Regions from separate parts of the Trichormus variabilis 0441 genome, predicted to be linked through region 2. Evidence: riboswitches for the same ligand, from Rfam matches in the RefSeq annotation. Region 2 holds a riboswitch; each other region holds the start of a gene.

Region 1 (7,465 bases), on a different replicon from region 2:
GGTAGATCAACTTGAGCCAAAGGATATTCTCTCAGTGGTCGTTTACGATGATGCGGTAGATACGGTTGTTTCACCCCAACCTGTAACTGACAAACCTGCGCTCAAAAAGTCCATACGTCAGGTGAGGGCAGGTGGTATTACTAACTTATCGGGAGGATGGCTCAAGGGGTGCGAATATGTCAAGCATCAACTCGATCCGCAAAAAATAAATCGTGTGCTACTGCTGACTGATGGTCATGCCAATATGGGTATTCAAGACCCAAAGATACTCACAGCCACATCAGCCCAAAAAGCTGAAGAAGGGATTACTACAACTACTTTGGGGTTTGCTCAAGGTTTCAATGAGGATCTACTAATTGGGATGGCGAGAGCTGCTAATGGCAACTTCTACTTCATTCAAAGCATTGATGAAGCAGCAGAAGTTTTTAGCATTGAACTAGATAGTCTTAGAGCTGTAGTAGGTCAAAACTTGAAAGTAACACTAGAGTTAGCTGATGGTATCACTCTGGTTGATACTTTAAGTCTTGCTAAAGTTAGCCAAAATGAAGCTGGTCAACCTGTAATTACCTTGGGGGAGCTTTACGAGGGAGAAGATAAGCTTCTGGGTTTGAGTTTGATGATATCCTCTGCTCAAGTAGGTAATTTACCAGTGATGAAGCTGCATTACAGTGCTGATGTAGTGCAGAATGACGTTATTCAAAGGGTTTCCGGAACAACAGATGTCATCGCCAAAGTTGGCACAGTTGAGGAATCAGCGTTAGCCTCTTCCAGTCATATTATCCTCGACCTCAGCCGCCTGACGATCGCCAAAGCTAAAGAAACAGCCCTCGAATTAGCAGAACATGGTCAGCATCAAGCAGCTGAAAAAACCCTCCGTGATTTGGTGCAGTATCTCCGAGACCAAGGCTTAAATGAGAATTTTGAAATTGCAGAAGAGATTGATCAGCTGGAGTATTTCGCAGGTCGAATTGCACAACAAGCTCTAGGTAACGCCGGGCGGAAAGAACTACGTGATCAAAGTTATCAAACAATGACGCGCAATCGCGGTGATCTGGTGGGGCGCGGTGTCACTGCTGGCGATGAAGTACACGCAATGCCGGTTGTCAATGAAATCGGTACTGGGGTGGAACTTGCTTGCGTCCGTGAAGGCGGTAAACTACGGATTAAAGTTATATCTGATGGTTACGACCAAACTAAAAATGTTCAATTTCCCCGTTCCATTCGTGCTGAAGGAGCGCGGTACATTGTTGAAGGGCTAGAATTGTCAAGTAATGGCTCTTTCTACCGTGTAGTCGGCAAAGTCAGTCGTTTTGCCAAACCTGGTGAAACAGACATTTTTGTTGCTCCTAGACAATCGAGATCAACTAACACAAGTAAAGCCTCCAAAGCTCCAGCTACTGCGGCCGATCTTCCCACCACTGACACCATAGATCATGGTGTTCTCATTCAATGCGTCAAAGATGGTAGCAAGTTACGCGCTAGGGTAGTCTCCGACGGATATGAACCGGATTGGAATATGCGTTTTCCCCGTTCCATTCGTGAGGAAGGAATGCTTTATGTGGTTGAGGAAGTGAAGACAGCACCTGATGGCAAGTCTTATATTGCTTCTGGCGAGATTAAGCGATTTTTACAACCGAATATTACTAACTAAATGAAGCTAAGGGTTTCCAACATAGGGCTAAATTAACTGTAGGGTGCGTCAGCTCTAATAATTTCGTACACATTAGAGGATTTTCTACATCTGACGCACCCTACTATTGTGCCAGTTGCGTAAGTCCTGATTTATTTTGAATTGATTCATACTCCTACACCCTGAGTTTTTCGTTTTCATGGGTAAGTCCTAGATGTTACGATTAAGTAAATATTCGGTTCTGGTGGGGAGCAGTCACCAGAGGTAACGGGGAAAGTATACCTGCACTCTTTCGTAGGTGAACGGTGTAAGTCCGGCGCTGTCCCGCAACTGTGAAGGAAAGAAAACTCTTGTAACTTTCCCAGCCAGAACGCCCGCCGAAATTGACGATTCTCAACATCTGCGAGGTACGGATGACTACTGATAATTCCTTGAGTGTGGCAGAACACACACTCTTTGTCTGCAAAACCTGCGCTAGTGTCTGGCAAGATGGTAAACGCGTAGGTGAAAGCGGCGGTCAAAAACTTTTAAATCAACTCCAACAGCTAGCACAAGAGTGGGAGTTACGGGATAAATTCCCGATCCGAGAAGTGGAATGTATGAGTGCTTGCAACCGTTCTTGTGTTGTAGCTTTTACAGGTAAAGGCAAATTAACTTATTTATTTGGTGATCTAGCTGTAGATGATCATGCCTCTGCGGTATTGGAATGTGCTAGTAAATACTACGATAAAGCAGATGGTTTACTGCCTTGGTCAGAACGTCCCGAACCTTTGAAAAAAGGCATTCTCGCCAGGATTCCCACCTGAAGATGCGCCTTTTAATTCTGGGTGGAACTGGAGATGCAGCCGAACTAAGTGCTAAAGTTGCAACTATTCCAGGTATTGAGGCGATCGCATCTTTAGCCGGTCGCACCCGTGAACCTTCTCTCCCATCTGGTAATGTCCGTGTTGGGGGTTTTGGTGGTGCGGCTGGATTGGCTGACTATCTGCGTCAGATGCAGGTTGATGTATTAATTGACGCTACCCACCCTTTTGCTGCACAAATTTCTGAGAATGCGGCGCTGGCGGCTGATGAGGTGGAGATACCACGTTTGATGTTAATCCGTCCTCCCTGGGTGAAAGTAGCAGGCGATCGCTGGATAGAAGTTGATACTACAAGCGCCGCCGCCGCTATTTTAAAAAATCAAGCCAAAAGAGTATTTTTAACTGTTGGGAGACAAGAACTCTCCGCTTTCGCTCATCTACATGATATTTGGTTTCTCATGCGGATGATCGATCCTCCGGCTGCTGATGCTTTAGTTCCGCCTGGGGTGATATTGTGCGATCGCGGCCCCTTTACCCTACCCCAAGAAAGAGACATTCTCATTCAACATAATATTGATACTTTAGTTAGTAAAAATAGTGGGGGTGATGCCACTTACGCCAAGATTATTGCAGCAAGAGAACTAGGCGTACAGGTTGTCATGGTCAATCGTCCAGTCGTACCAGCCTGTGAACAAGTAACAGACGCTGATGCGGCGGTAGCTTGGCTGCTAGAAAAGTTGTAATGATTCAGTTTTGGCATATGCCGTTCATCACGGCTACTTAATTTTCGCTGTTGTACTCCGTTTCCAATGCTTTCAAAACTTTGAGATATAAATCTTCCACTCTCTTAGTTTGAATATCTCCAATGGAAGCATAATGTGTTAAGCCAGGAGAACCATTAACTTCAATAATCACATAATCCACCATAGGTCTGGTAATATCTTGAGTAATTATATCCAAACCCATTAATCGCAATCCCATATCTTTTGTGACGTTTAAAGCCAATTTCTGAAAGTCGGGATGAATATTTTCCGTAACATCCACTGCTTCACCGCCACTAGATAAATTAGCATTATCTAAAAGATATACAACCTTACCATTGGGAATCACACTGTTTAAATTGAGACTTTGCTTCTGCAACTTGCGTTTAATCCGAAAGTCATCAACATCAATAATTTTTTTTCCCAAATTTTGGATGAAACCATCTTGCTTACGTTGTATTAATTCTGTAACATTTGATTTTCCATCTCCAATTACTGATAGTGGTAGCCTTTGATATGCCGCTATTATTTCGTCATCTATCACCACAATTCTGTAATCTTTACCTAGATAAAATCTCTCAATAATCAATCCTGCATTAGCTCGCAATATTTTTTTGGCTACTTGATAATACTCCGTTTTGTTATGAATTTTTGTAACTAATTTTCCTTGGCTTAAATTAATGGGTTTAATAATTACTGGAAATCCAATAAGTTTAGCATATTCAAATCCAGCATCAATATCTCGTTCGTTACCTATTTTTTTACATAATTTCTGATTAAAAAATGTTTGCCCTTCAGTCACATGATAGCCAAAATGTTTGAGGAAAAATTTTGAATAACCCTTATCTTTGGCTATTTCTGCGGAACCAAAACCGTTAATATTTAATTTCGTGGTACTAAAAAATGATTTTTTTCCATTTTTAAATGTAATATGCCCCACTAATTCATATTCTGGATCTACCACAACAACCGCACCTATTTGAGGTGCTATCTTCTGAATTATTGACGTGACTAATGGCATTTTTTAGTCCAAAAGTATAATTTAATGCAGGAATTTTAACTAACATCTCAATCTTGGTCAAGATAAAAACTATTAAAATTCCTCACCCACAAGGGGATGGAGTTTCCTGCCGCTTTTATGAATACTAAATTCAACTGTTTGACCATTTATTTTGCAAGTTTATGTGAATGTTAAGAAATTAACTCAAACAATCTCAGCGAGATTGAATGATTATTCTATACTTATATACTTTATTACATAAAGGTAGAACATATACTAAATATTTAGAATTTTTCGTAATTTTTAATACAAAATATTTTCAATAAATACTAGTACTAAGTTTATCTGAAGAAATTATACCAATAACTACAGTAGTGGCAATTTACTAAATTTAATTTTAAGCCTAAGTTTTCTTTCTATCCTTAGCGATCGCTGCTAAAAGACTGGAGTGAAGAATCTGTAGTCAAGTCAGTCTATTGCTGATTTACAAATAGAAGGCGACTACAATTCATAACTTAGAGTTAGGTCTAAAATATAGCACTCAGTGTTGACAATTTTTAAATAATCGAATAACAAGGTGGCAGATCATAAAAAAAGAGTTAGTAAATCTCTGCTCAGATATTTACTAACACCTTACTGAAACTTTATACGGTTAAGACAATCATGCCACAAAACACTGAATACACAACAACAAACTCTGAAACTCAGCCAATCGCCTATAAACAACGTCTAAATTCTTGGGCTATTGCGCGGTTACTTCCTGATACACAACGTGAGATTGTGGCTCGCTTTCGCAGTCGTTCTGATGCAGATGGTTACATACAGCATCTACGCCAAGTAATACCGAATGCTTCCTTTATGATTGTTTTTGACTGTCAACGTGAAGAAGCAGCTATTTAAAGTTTGACTATGTTTTTAGCTCAGGGTGTAGGGGTGTAAGGCTTCCCCACCCCTGCCCTCTGCCTTGAAAGGGGTGTAGGGGTGTAAGGGTGTAGTGAAAACATATCTTTCACGTTTGACTGTGCAACTTGCTTCATCGGGACTGCTTTTTTATGCAACTTCAACTCAATATTAAGAGAATTTTGGTGAGATTATAGCGATCGCTTCCTGTAACGCTCTCATATTGCTAGATTTGCCAAGGATATCTACAATCAAGCAAACTAGCAGCAAATAACAATGGTATCTACTACTACACGTTTCTCCGATATTCCTAACCATTGGGCGCGTCCGTTCATCGAAGCTTTGGCAGCAAGACGGATTTTAAATGGCTATCCTGATGGAACTTTTCGCCCTAATAATTCAGTTACCCGTGCTGAGTTCGCCGCTATAGTTGCAGCCGTATTTAATATATCTGTAAAACGTCCGTACATTAATTTTACTGACGTACCGACAAGTAATTGGGCAGCAAATGCCATCAAAAAAGCTTACGAAACCGGATTCTTGAGTGGTTTCCCCGATAAAACCTTTCGCCCTGGTAATCAAATCTCTAGGGGGGATATCTTAGTATCTCTAGTCAATGGATTGGAAATAGCCACGAAGATTAAACCGGATTTACTAGAAAAATTACCGGAAATTTATCAAGATGCGGGTAATATACCAGCTTATGGCAGAAATCAAATTGCGATCGCCACTAGTGCAGGTTTAGTCTCCAGTTTTCCCAATATCAAATCACTTAACTTCACTACTGCGGCTACTCGTGGTGATGTGGCCGCAATTATTTATCAAGCTTTAGTTTATCTTGGTCAGGCAGAAAAGATCGCCTCTGTTTACTTGGTGATACCCCCAAAACCCACATTACCCACCGTACGGGTAAGCCATAACAGAGAGTTCCGGGGGGCTTGGATAACCACAGTATGGAATAGTGACTGGCCTTCCAAAGCTGGACTTTCTGTAGCTCAACAGCAGGCTGAATTAGTGGCAATTCTTACCCGTCTCCAAGAGTTGAATTTCAACGCCGTAATTTTGCAAGTGCGACCAGAAGGAGATGCTTTATATGCGTCTGAGTTAGAACCTTGGAGTGCTTGGCTGACAGGGACTCCAGGCAAAGCTCCAGAACCATTTTACGATCCATTGCAGTTTGCGATCGCCGAAGCCCATAAACGCAACCTAGAAGTTCATGCTTGGTTCAACCCCTACCGCGCCAAAACCAGCACCAAAAGCGCGCCTAACGTTCGTCCCCACATCTCCGTAACCAATCCAGAAGTAGTCTATCAATGGGGTAATCAACTGTGGATGGACCCAGGGATAAAAATTGTCCAAGATAGGGCTTACAACGTCATCATTGATGTTGTTCGCCGTTATGACATAGATGCAGTCCACCTCGATGATTACTTCTATCCCTATCCCATTCAAGGCCAGGCTTTCCCCGATGATAAAACCTATGCTGCCTATAAATCAGTAGGTGGACAACTGAACTTAAACGACTGGCGACGGCAAAACGTTGATCAAATGGTGTTGCGTCTGTCTCAAGGCATCAAAGCGACAAAATCTTACGTTAAATTTGGTATCAGCCCCTTTGGCATTTATCGCCCCGGACAACCACCAGGAATCACAGGCTTAGATGCCTATAGTGTACTATATGCTGATGCCAAGAAATGGTTAGAGCAAGGCTGGGTGGATTATCTAGCACCGCAACTATATTGGCGTACTGACCAAACCAGCCAGAGTTATCCCGTATTGCTGAAATGGTGGACAGAAATTAATTCTAAGCGGCGACACATTTACGCAGGTAACAATATTGGACAACTTGACGGCAAAGCTTGGAAAAATGAAGAGATAGAAAAACAAGTCAAAATCAGCCGCAATCAAGCCGGAGAATTATCTCTGGGCAATATCTTTTTTAGCGTCAGTTCTATTATTGAAAATCGCCAGGATATCTCAGCAACTTTCCAAAATTCACTTTATACTACACCTGCCATAGCACCTGCTATGCCTTGGCAGACTGCAACTACACCACCTGCACCAAAAGAACTGCAAGTCAACAACCGCAGACTCAGTTGGCAACCAGGAGATAATCAACCCGTCCGTTCTTGGACACTTTATCGTCAAACTGGCAGTAATTGGATACTACAGCGAGTCTTGTCTGCTGGGACAACCTTCGCCACAGTCCAACCAGGAACCTATGCTGTCTGTGCAGTAGACCGATTAGCAAATGAGAGCCAGGGTGTAATCATTAACGTTAGTTGAGAGTGGGGAGTGCTGAGAGGGGAGTTGAGCAACGTATTGAGTGGAGAGTGGTAAATTGATTATTCTCCCTCATCCCTCTCATATC
Region 2 (7,465 bases):
CAAAACTATCTCCTTGTTCTGGCTTGAGGTCAGGATTACCAATATTAGTAGGATTAGTATTAAATAAATTGGCGATCGTCGGCGCACGGAAATTTCTGATATAGTTGGCTCTGATTGTAGTTGCATCTGAAAGTGCGAATTTTGCTCCTACAGATGGTGAAGTAAACGAACCATTGACCAAACTACTAAAATCTTGCCGCACTCCTAAATTCATACTAAAACTAGGAGAAAAGTTAACTTCATACTTACCGAAAATTGCACCTTGTCCTATAGCATCATCATAATTTTCTCTGGTGATGTTTGTCCCATAATTAAATGTGGTGTTACGTACATTAGTATTACGATAGTCAAAGCCATAAACTAAGGTCTGATTCTTCGCAACATTCCAATTATGGGTAACTTGAATACCATAGGAATCCTGTTTGGTATCAAAGCGATTTTGAGATGTGATTGCACCACTACGATTATCAAAACGAGTGTTGAGAAAATCAGCGTAAACTCTCGCTGTTAAGAGTGAATCATCTCCGCTTCCTAATTGAGAATTCCAGGTTAAATCAGTAAGAACTTGGTCTGTGTATTTGCGGTTATTCTCGGTGAGAGAGTTAAAAAATCCCTGTCCAAATTGGGGGAAAGGAATGGGTACACCTCCAGGTACTCCCTGTTCTTTACCTAAATATAGAGTGGAGAGGGTTAAGGTGTTGCGTTTACCTAAATTTGCCTCTAGTTTGACGTTAAAGTTATTAAAGAGTGCGTCATTATTTCTTCTCGTTCCCTCAAAGTTAGCTTCAGGAATACGAAAGCGATAATTATTTTGTGCTTGAGTCCGGTTATATCCAACTACCCAAGAAATATCACCTGATTTTCCACTATTTTGAATACTTTGTTGGTTCAATCCATAGGAACCAAAATTAACTTTAGTTTCTGTGGTAATTTGCTCTGTAGGACGACGGGTAACAATATTAATTACCCCACCTATTGCATCTGAACCATAAAGAGTTGAACCACCTCCTGGTAAGACTTCAACTCTTTCAATATTATTAGTGGTAAATTCTGACAGGTCGAAACCACCACCACCTAAATTATTAATTGGTCTACCATCTAATAAGATTAAGACTTGTCCGGTGTTAGAACCGCGAATAAATTGACCACTTAAAGCATTTACTTCTGTCCCAACTGTACCGTCACCTAAAATACCAGGAAGAAATCGCAGTGCTTCTCTGACGGTTCTTGCACCTTGCGCTTCCATTTCTTCGCCGGTAATGACATACACCGGACGGGTGGAATCTTTGACTGTTCCCTCGCGGCGAAAAGGGGAAAATACAGGTTCATTTAACAGTTTGTCAATAACTGTCAGTTCAATGTCGGGTTCGGTTTCTGTTGTATTTTGAGATGTTACTTCTGCAACTGGTTGTAAGTCTTTGGCGGAACCTTCCTCTTGTGGAAACTCGGAAATTTGTAGAACTTCTGTGGCTATAATGCTGGAACTTTTCCACAGCATCCCTGCGGTGATAGTCAAACTAGAAACGATAAGTTGAGTTCCCCATCTGGCAATAAACTGAGTACGCATTGGTAATTTAAGCCACCTGTATAACTAAAAATTGATTGTCAGCAAAGATTTGAGCTTTTTTGGTAAAAAACTTTCAGCCAGTAGGAAACCTGCAATATTTTGATAATGATTATTATTATTATGTAAATGGTGTAACTTACAAGCTTGTTTCAAAGGTTCGTAGTAAGGACTAAAGGCTTTACTACGAACTTGATGTACTACTGGTAATTAATTAACAGCAATCCACGGTTAATTTTGCCCACTTATTTAGGGGTGGGATTTTTGCTAAAATTCCTGTTTTTAAACGTTCTGGACGTTCTGACCAAGGTAGTAAACCATCAGGGTTGACGTAGTATTGAGTTGCACATTGCAGTATTGCAGATGGACTATCATCAACTGCTAAATTGCCGAAAAGATAGGTTAATTTCCCTTCTCCTGTAAAGGCGATAGTACAAGCATGGTTGCAAGCACTCATACATTCAACTCCTTGAATGGAGAATTTATGTTGCAATTCCCAATTTTGTGCAAGTGCTTGGAGTTGTTGCAATAGCTGCTGTCCACCACTTTCACCAACTCGCTTGCCATCTTGCCACACACTGGCACAGGTCGTGCAGACAAATAAAGTATGTTGTTTTTTGCTCATTGATTTTCAGGCGTTGCTGATTGATAGCATGAATTAGCCTTACGCATTTACCGCTAGGCGTTGCTGTACTCCTACACTGTGGGTTCGTGGTAGCGTCTATAAAAGAGAAGCTAACGCAACGAGGAAGCTTAGACGCATTCGCTGTTAAGCGTTTGGTGCAGGTAGGCGTAAAGTTACCTCTAGCTTGGGTAAAGTAAATATGCAAAGCGAAAGATAAAATACAACTGTGTTTTCCAGTTTGTATCTATAACTTTCCGTGTAAGTATTGATATCTGTATGGAAATATCTACAGTCTCATAGAAAGTAGTGTGTGGCGTATATATGACGCTATGAGACAGTTATCCTCTTTAATGGGCAGAGTATTGATTGCGTTATTCATCTGTACCTCGCAGATAAGAATGTGTTGTACTTTCGGCGGGCATTCTGACTTTGAGGCATAAGCCCCATTACAGCTGCGGGACAGCGCCGGATTCACACCGGACTTTCCCCGTTACCTCTGATGGCTGACCCCCACCAGAACCGAGTTGCTATTGAGAAAATAGTACCACAGCAATGATGCTGAAATTCAGCCGCTACTTAAAACGTAAAGTAATCCCCACTGTACCAAAATCAGCAAAAGCTAGGGCGATCGCATAACTAATACTGAATAGGGAAAGGTAGTATCATTTGAAGCAGAGGGAAAAAGGCTAGAAAAATGGTACGTCCCAGGATAAAACTAACAGAGCATCTATCAACAGAAGAAATAGAACAAAGTTATCGCCGATGTGAAGATGCACAAGAGAAAACCCGATGGTTAGTGATTAAATTGCTCAATCAACAACCACAGTTGTCAGCGCAAAAGGTAGCAGAGATTGTGGGATTCTCAGGGGACTGGGTGAGAAAAATCGTGCGGCGATACAACAAGCTAGGAGCAAACGGAATCATCAATCAACAGAAACTGAAACCAGGAGGAAAAAAACTTGCACTCACAAACGAGCAACAACAGTGGTTGCGCCAAAGGTTAGCTTCACCACCAGAAGATGGGGGGTTATGGAGTGCGCCAAAAGTAGGGGAATTGATCCGAGTACAGTTTGGAATTACACTCCATGTCACTACAGCTTGGGATTACCTCAAAAGGCTAGGATTTAGTCTGCAACAACCACGACCTCTGCATACTGAGGCGGCAACTTTTGTTCAAAGACAGATGTTTAAAACTGAGTTAACGGAGTTTGTGCGATTGTTACGTTTCCTCCATCCGCACAAATCAGTTGAAGTTTGGGCAGAAGATGAAGCTCGATTAGGCCTCAAACCCATCGTCCGTCGAGTTTGGACACCAGTAGGTCATCGTCCCAATGCTGTGCATCGCACTCGTTACCAATGGCTTTATACTTATGGATTTGTCCATCCAGCTACTGGCGAGAGTTTTTTCTTGATTTTACCCAGAGTCAACATTGCTGTCATGCAAATGGCTTTAGATGCTTTTGCCGCTGAAGTCAATCCTCATCATCACAAAATCATTGTTTTGCTTGTTGATCAAGCTGGTTGGCATACCAGTAAACAATTAATGTTGCCAGCTGGTATCATTCTGTTTCCTCTGCCTGCTTATACACCTCAACTCCAACCGACTGAGTGTGTTTGGTCGCTTCTACGTGAAGCTGTTGCTAATCAGATGTTTTCTACTCTCGATGAACTAGAAACTGTGTTAATTTCTCGTTGTCAATGGTTAATGTCTCACCCTCAAATTGTTCATGGCAAGGTTGGGTTTGATTGGATTTGCCAAATTCGACCTCAGTTATTCAATTAATACTTCCTTTCCCAATTTAGTATAAGAATGAAGGCTAATCGCCAGACATACCCAAATACTAAAAGAAGTCTTGGTTGCTATAGCCAAGACTTCAAGTGAATTTATTCAATTGAACACGCTTACACAATTGCTTATCCCAAATTACTGAAGAAAGTTCCCCAAAGGATTCCTGTGACTCCTACAGCAATTAAAAGGTTAGTGAAAAACTTGCCTAATTCAATTTCTTGTCCAAGTGCTTTGTCATCTTGACCTGCGGTGAAAAATAATGACCAAGCTTGGTTGGAATTGATTTTCTCAAAGTTGGTGAAATCAGGTCGAAAAACAACGGGGCCAATTAAATCTTGTTTAGGGAAATCAAAATCAGTTCTCATAACTCTCCTGGATTAATATTTTATGCGTTAATTGAATGAAATTTTTGAATAGTCGAAATTATTTACAAGCTTGTCAGCCATCCAATCAAGCCGTGTCCTGTGACAACTTCTACAGCTATGAGTGAGACAAAACCAATCATGGCCAAACGCCCATTGAGTTTTTCGGCGTACTCTGTAAAACCTGCTCTTGGGGTTTGATCTACATAAACCTTTGGTTCAATTGCAAAGTTGTTGAGTTGACCGAGTTCGTTCATAGTGAAGCCTTTGCTAGTCATGTCTTTTTTCTTTTGCTGGTTTATATAACTAAATATAACACTATGTAAATATTTTTTGCAAGCACTTGACATATTCAAAAAAACGGTTAACCGTACTAAAAATAGTCGAAGATACCGTATATGTGTTCGCGTAGCGTCAAAAATCCTACTATTGGATTGGTATCTTTCCAAAGATCGGCTACCTCGAACTGGAGTGCTTTCTCATCAGTAAGTACAGCCTCTGTATGCAATTCTGCCTCTACGCGTAGACGCGTTGGCGTTGGCGTAGCCTCTCGTAGAGAAGCGGCTTGTCGCTAGACATCGCTGGCTTCGGTCGTCATTAAGTCGCGCATCACGCGGAACACCGCTTCGGTAAAGTCTCTTGCATCATACAAATCTGCAAATCCGGCTTTAACCATGACTTTTTCTAAGAATGAGCGATGTTCATCAGCGATCGCAGTTCGAGAACCTTCAATCTCCGTTGGGTCAACTTCAGGGGTTGTTGTAATTAAGAATAAGAAAACAGGAAAATCACTGCGTTATGTAATACCAGCAGCAGCTCGTTCTCTACTTGATAACTGGAATCAAGATTTGGGCGATAGCGTTCGCGTAAGCGTCCGCTCTGCGGAAGCGCTGCTGCTTTCAGCAGATCGCCAGCGATATGATGCAGTTATGAATACTTCTAGTGATTCTCTGTTTCGTGTCGATAAAGACAAAAAAACAGACGAGAAAAGCCCCAAGGTTTGACATTTATCATCTGCTCTCAATTCCCCTATCTAGGAAGAAGCTAATACGTAACTTATCAATGCTGGGATCATGTTCCACTTTTGACCCCACACCGAACACCTCTTGTATTAAAGCAGGTTGGAGCAATTCTTTCGGCACTCCCGCAGACTTGATTGTTCCTTTGTCCACCACGTAAATGCGATCGCAATAACTAGCAGCCAAATTCAAATCATGTAACGCTGCTATTGTAGTCACACCCAACCCCTTCACCAACTCCAAAAGTTCCAACTGATAGCGAATGTCAAGGTGATTAGTCGGCTCATCGAGAATCAAAAAACCCGCCTGTTGTGCTAAGGCTCGTGCTACCAATACCCGTTGCTTCTCACCGCCAGAAAGGGAAACAAAGGAACGCTCACAAAACTCCAGCATTCCCACCTGAGATAGTGCTTCCCTGACGATATCGCGGTCTTTAGCTGTTTCTCGCTCAAACATTCCTTGATGGGGATTTCTACCCATCCACACCATTTCCTCGACCGTAAAATCAAATTCCGTTGGTGTCTCCTGTAAAACCACTGCTGTCTGTTGCGCCATCTCACGGGGACTCAACCGCCAAATATCTTGTCCATTGAGAGTAATTCGTCCTGTATCTGGCTTAAGAACGCGGTAAATACAGCGCAATAGGCTAGATTTCCCACTTCCATTAGGGCCAATTAACCCGACAAACTCACCGGATGCGACTTCCAGATTAATATCCCGCAAAATCGGCGTTTTCTCAATACGACAAGACAAATTCTCAACTACCAGTCTCATCGTCCCCCTCCTAATATTTTTGGAGAAAGCTGCATCAACCAAATGAAAAAGGGAGTACCGAAAAGTGCCGTAATAATACCGATAGGTAATTCCTCTGGGGCAATAATCATGCGTGCTAATACATCTGCCAAAATCAGGAAAATTCCCCCTAGTAACAGGCTTACAGGTAGGACGCGGCGATGATCTGAACCAACGAGTAAGCGGACGCTATGAGGTATCATTAAACCCACAAAACCAATCGCCCCACTTACAGCCACCATCACCCCAGTTAAGAGTGATGTTACCAAAAATAACTGCTTACGGAAGCGATCGCTATCTGTTCCCAAAGTCATTGCTGTTTCTTCACCGATGAGTAAAGCATTGAGCGATCGCCTCTGCAATAATAAGTACACCATCCCGATTCCCAGAGATCCCATCGGTAAAATCAAATCAGCCCACTTTGTCCCCGACAGTCCCCCCAATAACCAAAATAATACTCGCCGCGCCGCATCACCACTACCAGCTTTCAACGTCAAAAAACTGGTAACGGCAGAGAATAAGTAAGATATCGCCACACCAGCTAAAATTAACCGAGTCGAAGAAATCCTTCCCTGACGCTGCGCCAACAAAAAAACCACGACAAACGACAACATCGCCCCCAGAAACGCCCCCACAGATACCGCATATATCCCCAGTGAAGCGAAAACCCCAAACAAAATAACCAACACAGCCCCCACCGACGCACCAGAGGAAACGCCAAGGATATAAGGATCAGCCAGGGAATTTCGCACCAAAGCCTGCATTGTCACACCCACCACCGACAGTCCAGCACCGACAAAAAAAGCCAACAGCACACGCGGGAAGCGAATTAACCACACAATTTGCACCTGTGCAGGTGTCCAATCTCCTGTTAAATTGGGGAATAATTGGGCAAGTGCTATTTGCCAGACTCTTAAAGGCGGGATTGGTACTGGCCCAATCATCACAGCTAACGTAATGGAGATAATAAGTATAATAATTAAGCTAATTATTAATAGTTGATAGCGTGTTTTTTGAAATCTCCTTAGTTTCATTCTTTTGGTTAAAAAATTACATTTGGTGCTTGTCCAACAACAAGAGTGATAATTTCTCTGCGTACCTTTGCGGTTAAATTTCCACCCTCCATTATCCTCACTGTTTAAACTTCTCTGGATACAAAGCCTCGGCTAACTTCCTCACCCCCTCAACATTACGAATTCCTGGCATTGTATAACTAAAACCCAGGATAATAAATTTATCTTCCTGCACTGCTTTGAGTTTGGCATAAGCAGGATTAGATTTTAGTAAACGTCGCTTTTCTTGGGCCGATGACCA
Region 3 (7,465 bases), on a different replicon from region 2:
GAGAACTTAATCTATAAGTTCACCGGAGAATGAAAAGCAATGCCTAGAATAAACATTGGTTTAACAGACGAACAGCGTCAAAGTGTAATTAATCTGTTGAATCAAGATTTAGCAGATTCTTATTTACTTTTGGTGAAAACAAAAAAATACCATTGGGATGTAGTCGGGCCACAGTTCCGCAGTCTACATCAATTATGGGAAGAACACTACGAAAAACTAACAGAGAATATTGATGCGATCGCTGAACGAGTCCGGACTCTGGGTGGTTATCCTATAGGTTCAATGGAAGGATTTCTGCAAATCGCTACTCTCAAAGAACACGCCGGAGATGTTCCCAGTGCTACGGGAATGGTGGCTAATCTTGTACAGGATCATGAGCAATTGATTCGCAACCTCAGAGACCATGTAGACCGCAGTGGTGATGAGTTCCAGGATCAAGGAACTGCCGACTTCCTCACCGGACTCATGGAAGAACACGAAGAGATCGCTTGGATGTTGCGCTCATTTATTGAAGGGCAACCAATCGAGCCAAATGGTACACAACCAGCAACAGAAACTAAAACACCTGTTGGTGTGTAATGCTTTTAGTCAATAGTCAAAATCAAAATTTTTGGACTGTGGACTATTGACTATTGACCACCCTCAGAAAAGTTTTTTGGTTCAGTGCCTAAGTCCTAAGAATAAATAAAAATAAAATTAGGGAGTATACAAGTGCCAGAAGTTTATCAAGCAGAACGTACTATCTCTGCCGTATTTAAAGAGCAGAAACAAGTTGATGATGTAATTCGCCGTTTGTTAGATAGAGGTGTACCTAGAGACCATATCTCAGTCATGGGTAGAAACTTTCAATCCGAAACTCGGATTGCAGGTTTTATCACCAAAAGAGATGTGATTTTGGGTGGTTTGCGAACAGGAGCGATTTTTGGTTCCTTGTTTGGTTCCTTCCTCAGCTTGTTAACAGGTGTAGGCGTACTGTTTATTCCCTTCGTCGGGCCGATTGTGGCAGCAGGCCCCATCAGTGCTTTACTATTGGGGGCGGCTAGTGGGGCGATCGCTGGTAGTGCTGGCGCTGGCTTAGTCTCAGTTCTGACAACCTTGGGAATGCCAGAAGATAAAGCTGCAATCTACCAAACCCGCCTACAAGCCGGTGAGTTTTTGTTATTAACCGAAGTACCAAGCGATCGCACTGGTGAATTTCAGCTACTCTTGGAAAGTGCTGGTGCAGAAGAAATCAGCACAATTGATAAAACTTTGGCTCGTCCTTGTCCTGGGCCTTGCAAGAGTTCAGAAGATTTATCTCCTGAAGTGCGTTCTCATCTTTCTTCGGAAGCTCAAAGCACCTTTATTGAACGCTATAACGGTGTATTGAACGAGACTAGTGATGAGTTTACAGCTGAACAAGCAGCTTGGGAAGCTGTTCATCAAAAATTTGACGAAGATGAAAACGGCGTTTGGTCAAAAGCTAAAGTCGGAGTTTAGCAACGGTATTTTGGTTTTTTGTTAATAGTTTCAGAGCTAAAAACTGAGATAACCGATTTATTAAGTAAGTCGGTTATTTTTTGCTAATTAACAAAGATAATAGAGTTATACCGTTTCTTAATGTAGCTTGCCTGGCGTAGCCATAGATGCACTTTATTCTGTACTGTAGAGACGTTGTATGCAACGTCTCTACATCATTTATTTGACGCAACTTCATAGAGAATTGGTATTAATGAAAAATATGAAGCAGTCAATATGATAAGTGGCAACTCATGGTAAATTACTAAAGCTTGGTGTTGGGAAACTCCGGTGCGATTCCGGGGCTGTGCCGCAGCTGTAATGAAAAGTCACAAGCGAAATTCTTGTAACTTTCCGAGTCAGAATGCCAATTCCAAGAGTTAGCTGTCTAATCTCTGCGTCGCACAGAGAAGGAGTGATTGTCTTGTTGTCTGGTTCAACACCTTGTCCTGGCTTGTTTTATGCCACACCTGCCCAAGATGGGATTTTGTCTCGCATCAGAATACCAGGTGGAATTATTAATAGTAAACAATGTCAGGCGATCGCAGATATTGCTGACGAATACGGTGGCGGCTATGTGGATGTGACAAATCGTGCTAACATCCAAATCCGGGAAATTCGCGCCGACATCGATTCTCCAGTCCTCAAGCGCCTGCAAGAACTTGGTTTGGGTTCTCGCAATACAGGTGTAGACCAAATCCGTAATATTATGACCAGTCCCACGGCTGGTATTGATCCTCAAGAATTAATTGATACCCGTTCCTTCGTTAGAAGTTGGGATAGTTACATTACTGAAAATTCTGCCTTGTCAAGACTATCGGCAAAGTTTAGCGTGTGTTTTGATGGTGGTGGATTAGTTTCGGTAAGCGATCGCCTCAACGATATCACCTTTGCTGCCACTTTAGTAGAGAACAGAGTTTACTTCCGTCTGTGCTTAAGTATCGGTGCAAAAGGAAAACCACCCATTGACACCGGAATTTTGTTGTCACCAGAGGAATGTTTACCAGTCCTCATGGCTTTGACAGAGGTTTACTTAGCTCATACTGATGCTCATAATAAACGCAAGCCCCGACTGCGAGAAGTAGTGAATAGTTTGGGGTTAGATAATTATCTTCAAGAAGTTGAGAAACTTTTAACTATTTCCTTTGGGGGGAAGAACCTAACCCCCCTACCCCCTTCCCTCGTAGGGAAGGGGGAGAAGACAAAGCATTTCTCCCCTCTCCTTGTAGGAGAGGGGTTGGGGGAGAGGTCACATACTAAATACCACCACATCGGTATTCATCCCCAACACCAACAAAACTTATACTACATTGGTCTTGTTTTACCCCTTGGTCGCTTGGAAACTTGGCAATTAAAGAGTCTAGCTGATTTATCTGCTAAATATGGGAACGGGACTCTCAGGTTGACACCTTGGCAGAACTTGTTGTTAACAGATATTCCCCAACAATGGCTGACTGAGGTTCAAAGTCACATTTTGGGGTTAGGATTAGACTTCTCAGCCGCAAATATTAAGAGTGGCTTAGTAGCTTGTTCTGGTATTCAAGGTTGTGCGGCTGCTGCTACAGATACTAAAAGTCATGCCCTCGCGCTAGCAGATTACCTGGAATCCCACATCACCCTAGAACACCCAGTGACTATCCACTTTAGCGGTTGTGATAAATCCTGCGCCCACCACGGCGATAGTGATATTACTCTACTTGGTGTTAATAATGAAACCGGAGAAGGATATCAAGTGTATGTGGGTGACCGTGATAGTCGTGAAAAGTTCGGTCGGGAAGTCCATCCCTATATAGCTGTTGCTGAATTGCCGACAACAATAGAGCAAATATTGGGAATGTATAAAAACGAATATGCAAAACCAGACGAATCCTTCGGACAATGCACTAATCACCATGAAACACCCCAACTAAAGCAGTTATTTCCTCAAGCAAATCCCATGTCTGACTACATCCACGATGCCAATGAAATTTACCGCAATTCCTTTGCTATCATCCGATCGGAAGCAAATCTAGATATACTCCCGCCAGATATAGCAAAAGTTGCAGTACGCCTGATTCATGCCTGTGGAATGACTGATATTGTCACAGACTTGGGATATTCAGCCACCGCAGCACAGTCTGGCAGGGCAGCACTAGCAGTCGGCGCACCGATTTTGTGTGATTGTCGTATGGTAGCCGACGGGGTGACAAGGCGGCGCTTACCTGCTGACAACCAGGTTATTTGTACCTTGAATGAACCAGAAGTACCAGAACTAGCAAAAAAATTGGGTAATACACGTTCGGCGGCGGCTTTAGAATTGTGGATACCCCATCTAGAAGGGGCAGTTGTCGCCATTGGGAACGCACCTACAGCCCTATTTCGCCTATTGGAAATGCTAGATGCAGGATGCCCCAAACCTGCCTTAATCTTGGGTTTCCCAGTCGGGTTTGTGGGCGCGGCTGAATCAAAAGCCGCATTGGCAGCAGATAGCCGTAATATCCCATATATGACTTTACACGGTCGGCGGGGTGGGAGTGCGATCGCCGCCGCCGCAGTTAACGCCCTGGCAACGGAGGAAGAATAACCATGACAGCTAAAGGTCGTCTCTACGGGGTGGGTGTAGGGCCAGGAGACCCCGAACTATTGACCATCAAAGCATTGCGGTTATTACGTGCTGCTCCTGTCATTGCCTATCAATCAGCCACAGATAAAGAGAGTATAGCGCGAGCGATCGTTTCTCAATATCTCACAGGAGAACAAATCGAAGTAGCCTATCATCTCCCCCGCGCCTTAGAACCAGAAAAAGCCCAGGACATTTACGACCAAGAAGTTGCACCCATAGCCGAACACCTAGCAGCCGGAAGAGATGTAGTCGTACTTTGTGAAGGCGACCCGTTTTTTTACGGTTCATTTATGTATGTATTCACACGACTTTCGGAAAAGTATCAAACGGAAGTCGTCCCTGGCGTTTCCTCACTAATGGCTTGTCCAGTTTCCTTGGGTGTACCCTTCACCTACTACAACGATATTCTCACCGTACTACCCGCACCCCTCCCAGCAGAAGAACTCACTTCCAAATTGCTGACAACCGATGCAGCCGCCATTATGAAACTAGGTCGCCACTTCACCAAAGTGCGCGATGTCTTGCATAAATTAGGACTAGCATCACGGGCATTATATATCGAGCGAGCAACAACAACACACCAAAGGATTGTACCTTTAGATGAAGTTGACCCGGCTGAAGTACCTTATTTTGCGATGATTGTGATACCTACAAAGAGTCGGTTGTAGAAGTTTTGTACCAACCAATGCTCATATTATTTTTTAATTAGTGTTGGACTAACTGTTCTTATATTTTGAAAATTGGAAAATTATCTTTTTGTTATACTGTCTCTTCTAATGTTTTGTTTATAGGTTTAGACACATAACATCTTTTGACTGCCACATTAAATTAGAATAAAGAAATAATGCTATGAAAGAACCTTGGGATTGGGAAGAGGAAGATATTGAATTACTCATACAAGAAGGAGTTCAAGAAAGCCTTGAGCTTGACTACAAAGCGTGTGAGGCTCTCCAAAAAACTGATGCTAAACGAAGGGAAATTAGTAAAGATGTATCTGCTTTTGCTAACTCAGCAGGAGGCGTAATCATATATGGCGTAATTGAGGAGCATCATCTTCCAATTAAAATTGATGTTGGTTATGATCCCGCAGACATAACAAAAGAATGGCTTGAACAAGTAATCAATTCAAAGATTCAACGTCGTATTGATGGTATCAGGATCAAGCAAATTGAACTAAAGCAAAATAATCCTGGACGCGTTATTTATGTGGTTAACATTCCACAAAGCAAACGTGCGCCTCACATGGCAGATAATCATATTTTCTACAAAAGGTTTAATTATCAGTCGGTTCCGATGGAGGAGTACGAAGTTCGAGATACTGCTAATCGTGCTGATGCTCCTGACTTAGCACTACAATTTTGCATTGAGAACAACTCAGTTAGACTGGATTTTGAAGAAGATGAGAAGTTTTCAAAGCCAATAGCATTGAATGCAATTATCACAAATAAATCTGTAGTCCCAGCAATGTATTATATAGTGCATTTTTATATAGATCAAAGACTTTCAGTTGTGAGTTGTAGTGATTTCACAATGCGCCAAGAACACGATTTAAAAAAAATATATAACCAAGATTTTAAAGTAAATATATATTTACAGAACTATACGGTGCATAGAGGAATAATGCCTGTATGGCGAGAAGTTACAACTCAGATTTGTTTCCCCGATTTTGAAATATCTATTCCAAAAACCAATAATGATATTTCTTATGCTTTAGCTTGGTCACTCGAATCTCTTGGAATGGCGCAGAAGCATGGAGGTGCTTTTCTCTCTGTAAGCAACAATCAAGTCACAATTGTAGATGTTGGATAAGCATATTCCAGGACTTTACATGGTTTGATTTGAAAAATATTAACTACAATTTCAATTCCAAAGCTCAAGAACGCTAATGAACAAGGTTGCACCTGCTGTTGTAGTATTGGGTCAAAATAGTGTCGCACTAGCCCGTAAAATAATGACCGTCTTACCAGGGGCGACACTATACGGTTTAGCAGGACGCACCTCTGGGGTGGATGTTAGCTTGACGAATTTTGGTGAAACACTGCGGGAGTTGTTTGCTGGGGGAACGCCGATAATTGGGATTTGTGCGGCTGGTATTCTCATCAGAACATTAGCACCCTTGATTTCCGATAAACGTCAAGAACCGCCAGTGTTGGCTGTGGCGGAGGATGGTAGCGCGGTTGTGCCTTTGTTGGGTGGACTAAATGGGGTAAATGATTTGGCGCGGCGCATTGGTGAGGCGCTAGAGGTTAAGGCTGCAATTACAACAACGGGTGATATTCGTTTCCGCACGGCTTTGTTATCTCCTCCCCCTGGATATTATTTAGCAAATCCAGACGATGCAAAAAAGTTTATCTCAGATTTGTTAGCAGGGGCGCAGGTAAGATTAGAAGGAACGGCACCTTGGTTAAGTAATAGTCAATTACCTATCGACCCTAAGGGTGATTTAACTATTCTGGTAACTGAACGCTTGGTGACTCCCTCAGCTAATTGTTTGGTGTATCATCCCAAAACTGTAGCGATCGCCATCACTCACCCCTCTGTTACTGTAGAATCCATACAGCAGTTACTTGCTGACGCGGAACTCGCACCCCCATCTATCGCCGCAGTTTTTGCACCTATCACCATCGCCGCAAGTTCAGTAATTGATGCTGTAGCCAATACCTATGATGTCCCGACCCGATTTTTCTCTTCAAGCCAACTAGAAACCTTACTCACAGAAGGTCATAACCTCGCTGAAGCCACTGCACTAACCGCCACAGATAAATCTGGTCAACTAATTGCTTCATCTTCTCATATTGCGATCGCCATTTCCCCCCAACCCATCGACCCCGATACCATCGGTCAACCACGGGGGAGGTTAGCTATTATTGGGACTGGCCCTGGTGGTTCACAATGGATGTCGCCGGAAGTCAAGGACATACTCAAGTCAGCAACTGACTTGGTAGGTTACAAAACCTATCTAGATTTACTTGGTTCCCTAGCTGATGGTAAGCAACGTCATGAGTCAGATAACCGCGAAGAAATTGCCCGTGCAACAATGGCGCTTGATTTAGCCGCTACTGGGCGATATGTGGCTGTAGTTTCTTCTGGCGACCCTGGTATCTATGCAATGGCAGCAGCTGTGTTTGAAGTTCTGGATTATCACTTGAAACCAGAATGGGAAAGCATTAATATTCACGTTGCGCCAGGAATTTCTGCCATGCAGGCCGCAGCAGCCACCATTGGCGCACCCTTGGGGCATGACTTTTGTGCTATTTCCCTATCTGATATCTTAAAACCTTGGTCAATCATTGAACAACGCATTGCCGCAGCAGCCCAGGCTGATTTCGTTATAGCCTTTTACAATCCTGTTTCTAAAGAACGCAC

The links. A riboswitch is a leader RNA that binds a small molecule or an ion and turns the genes downstream of it on or off. The one in region 2 is predicted to bind cobalamin.
Region 1: linked by a shared signal. The riboswitch ahead of GSQ19_RS06425 (DUF1636 domain-containing protein) and the one ahead of GSQ19_RS27235 (DUF1636 family protein) in region 2 are both predicted to bind cobalamin.
Region 3: linked by a shared signal. The riboswitch ahead of cobG (precorrin-3B synthase) and the one ahead of GSQ19_RS27235 (DUF1636 family protein) in region 2 are both predicted to bind cobalamin.

The regions. Positions count from the first base shown of each region.
Region 1 is NZ_CP047242.1:1,618,282-1,625,746, forward strand. Features, by position in the region: gene GSQ19_RS06420 (vWA domain-containing protein) at 1-1,651, shown strand, start outside; cobalamin riboswitch at 1,850-2,025, shown strand; gene GSQ19_RS06425 (DUF1636 domain-containing protein) at 2,044-2,436, shown strand; gene GSQ19_RS06430 (cobalt-precorrin-6A reductase) at 2,439-3,176, shown strand; gene GSQ19_RS06435 (cyanophycin synthetase) at 3,214-4,215, opposite strand; gene GSQ19_RS06440 (hypothetical protein) at 4,858-5,094, shown strand; gene GSQ19_RS06445 (glycoside hydrolase family 10-like protein) at 5,371-7,380, shown strand.
Region 2 is NZ_CP047243.1:176,361-183,825, reverse strand. Features, by position in the region: gene GSQ19_RS27240 (TonB-dependent receptor plug domain-containing protein) at 1-1,567, opposite strand, end outside; gene GSQ19_RS27235 (DUF1636 family protein) at 1,779-2,189, opposite strand; cobalamin riboswitch at 2,586-2,728, opposite strand; gene GSQ19_RS27230 (IS630-like element ISAva6 family transposase) at 2,884-3,972, shown strand; gene GSQ19_RS27225 (hypothetical protein) at 4,104-4,343, opposite strand; gene GSQ19_RS27220 (chlorophyll a/b-binding protein) at 4,406-4,618, opposite strand; partial or broken gene GSQ19_RS27215 (hypothetical protein) at 4,753-5,016, opposite strand; gene GSQ19_RS27210 (hypothetical protein) at 5,015-5,344, shown strand; gene GSQ19_RS27205 (ABC transporter ATP-binding protein) at 5,351-6,133, opposite strand; gene GSQ19_RS27200 (FecCD family ABC transporter permease) at 6,130-7,185, opposite strand; gene GSQ19_RS27195 (ABC transporter substrate-binding protein) at 7,283-7,465, opposite strand, start outside.
Region 3 is NZ_CP047242.1:4,869,862-4,877,326, reverse strand. Features, by position in the region: gene GSQ19_RS20075 (Dps family protein) at 40-579, shown strand; gene GSQ19_RS20070 (ChaB family protein) at 712-1,479, shown strand; cobalamin riboswitch at 1,736-1,889, shown strand; partial or broken gene cobG (precorrin-3B synthase) at 1,862-3,286, shown strand; gene GSQ19_RS30410 (precorrin-8X methylmutase) at 3,434-4,060, shown strand; gene GSQ19_RS20060 (precorrin-2 C(20)-methyltransferase) at 4,063-4,767, shown strand; gene GSQ19_RS20055 (AlbA family DNA-binding domain-containing protein) at 4,949-5,908, shown strand; gene cobJ (precorrin-3B C(17)-methyltransferase) at 5,985-7,465, shown strand, end outside.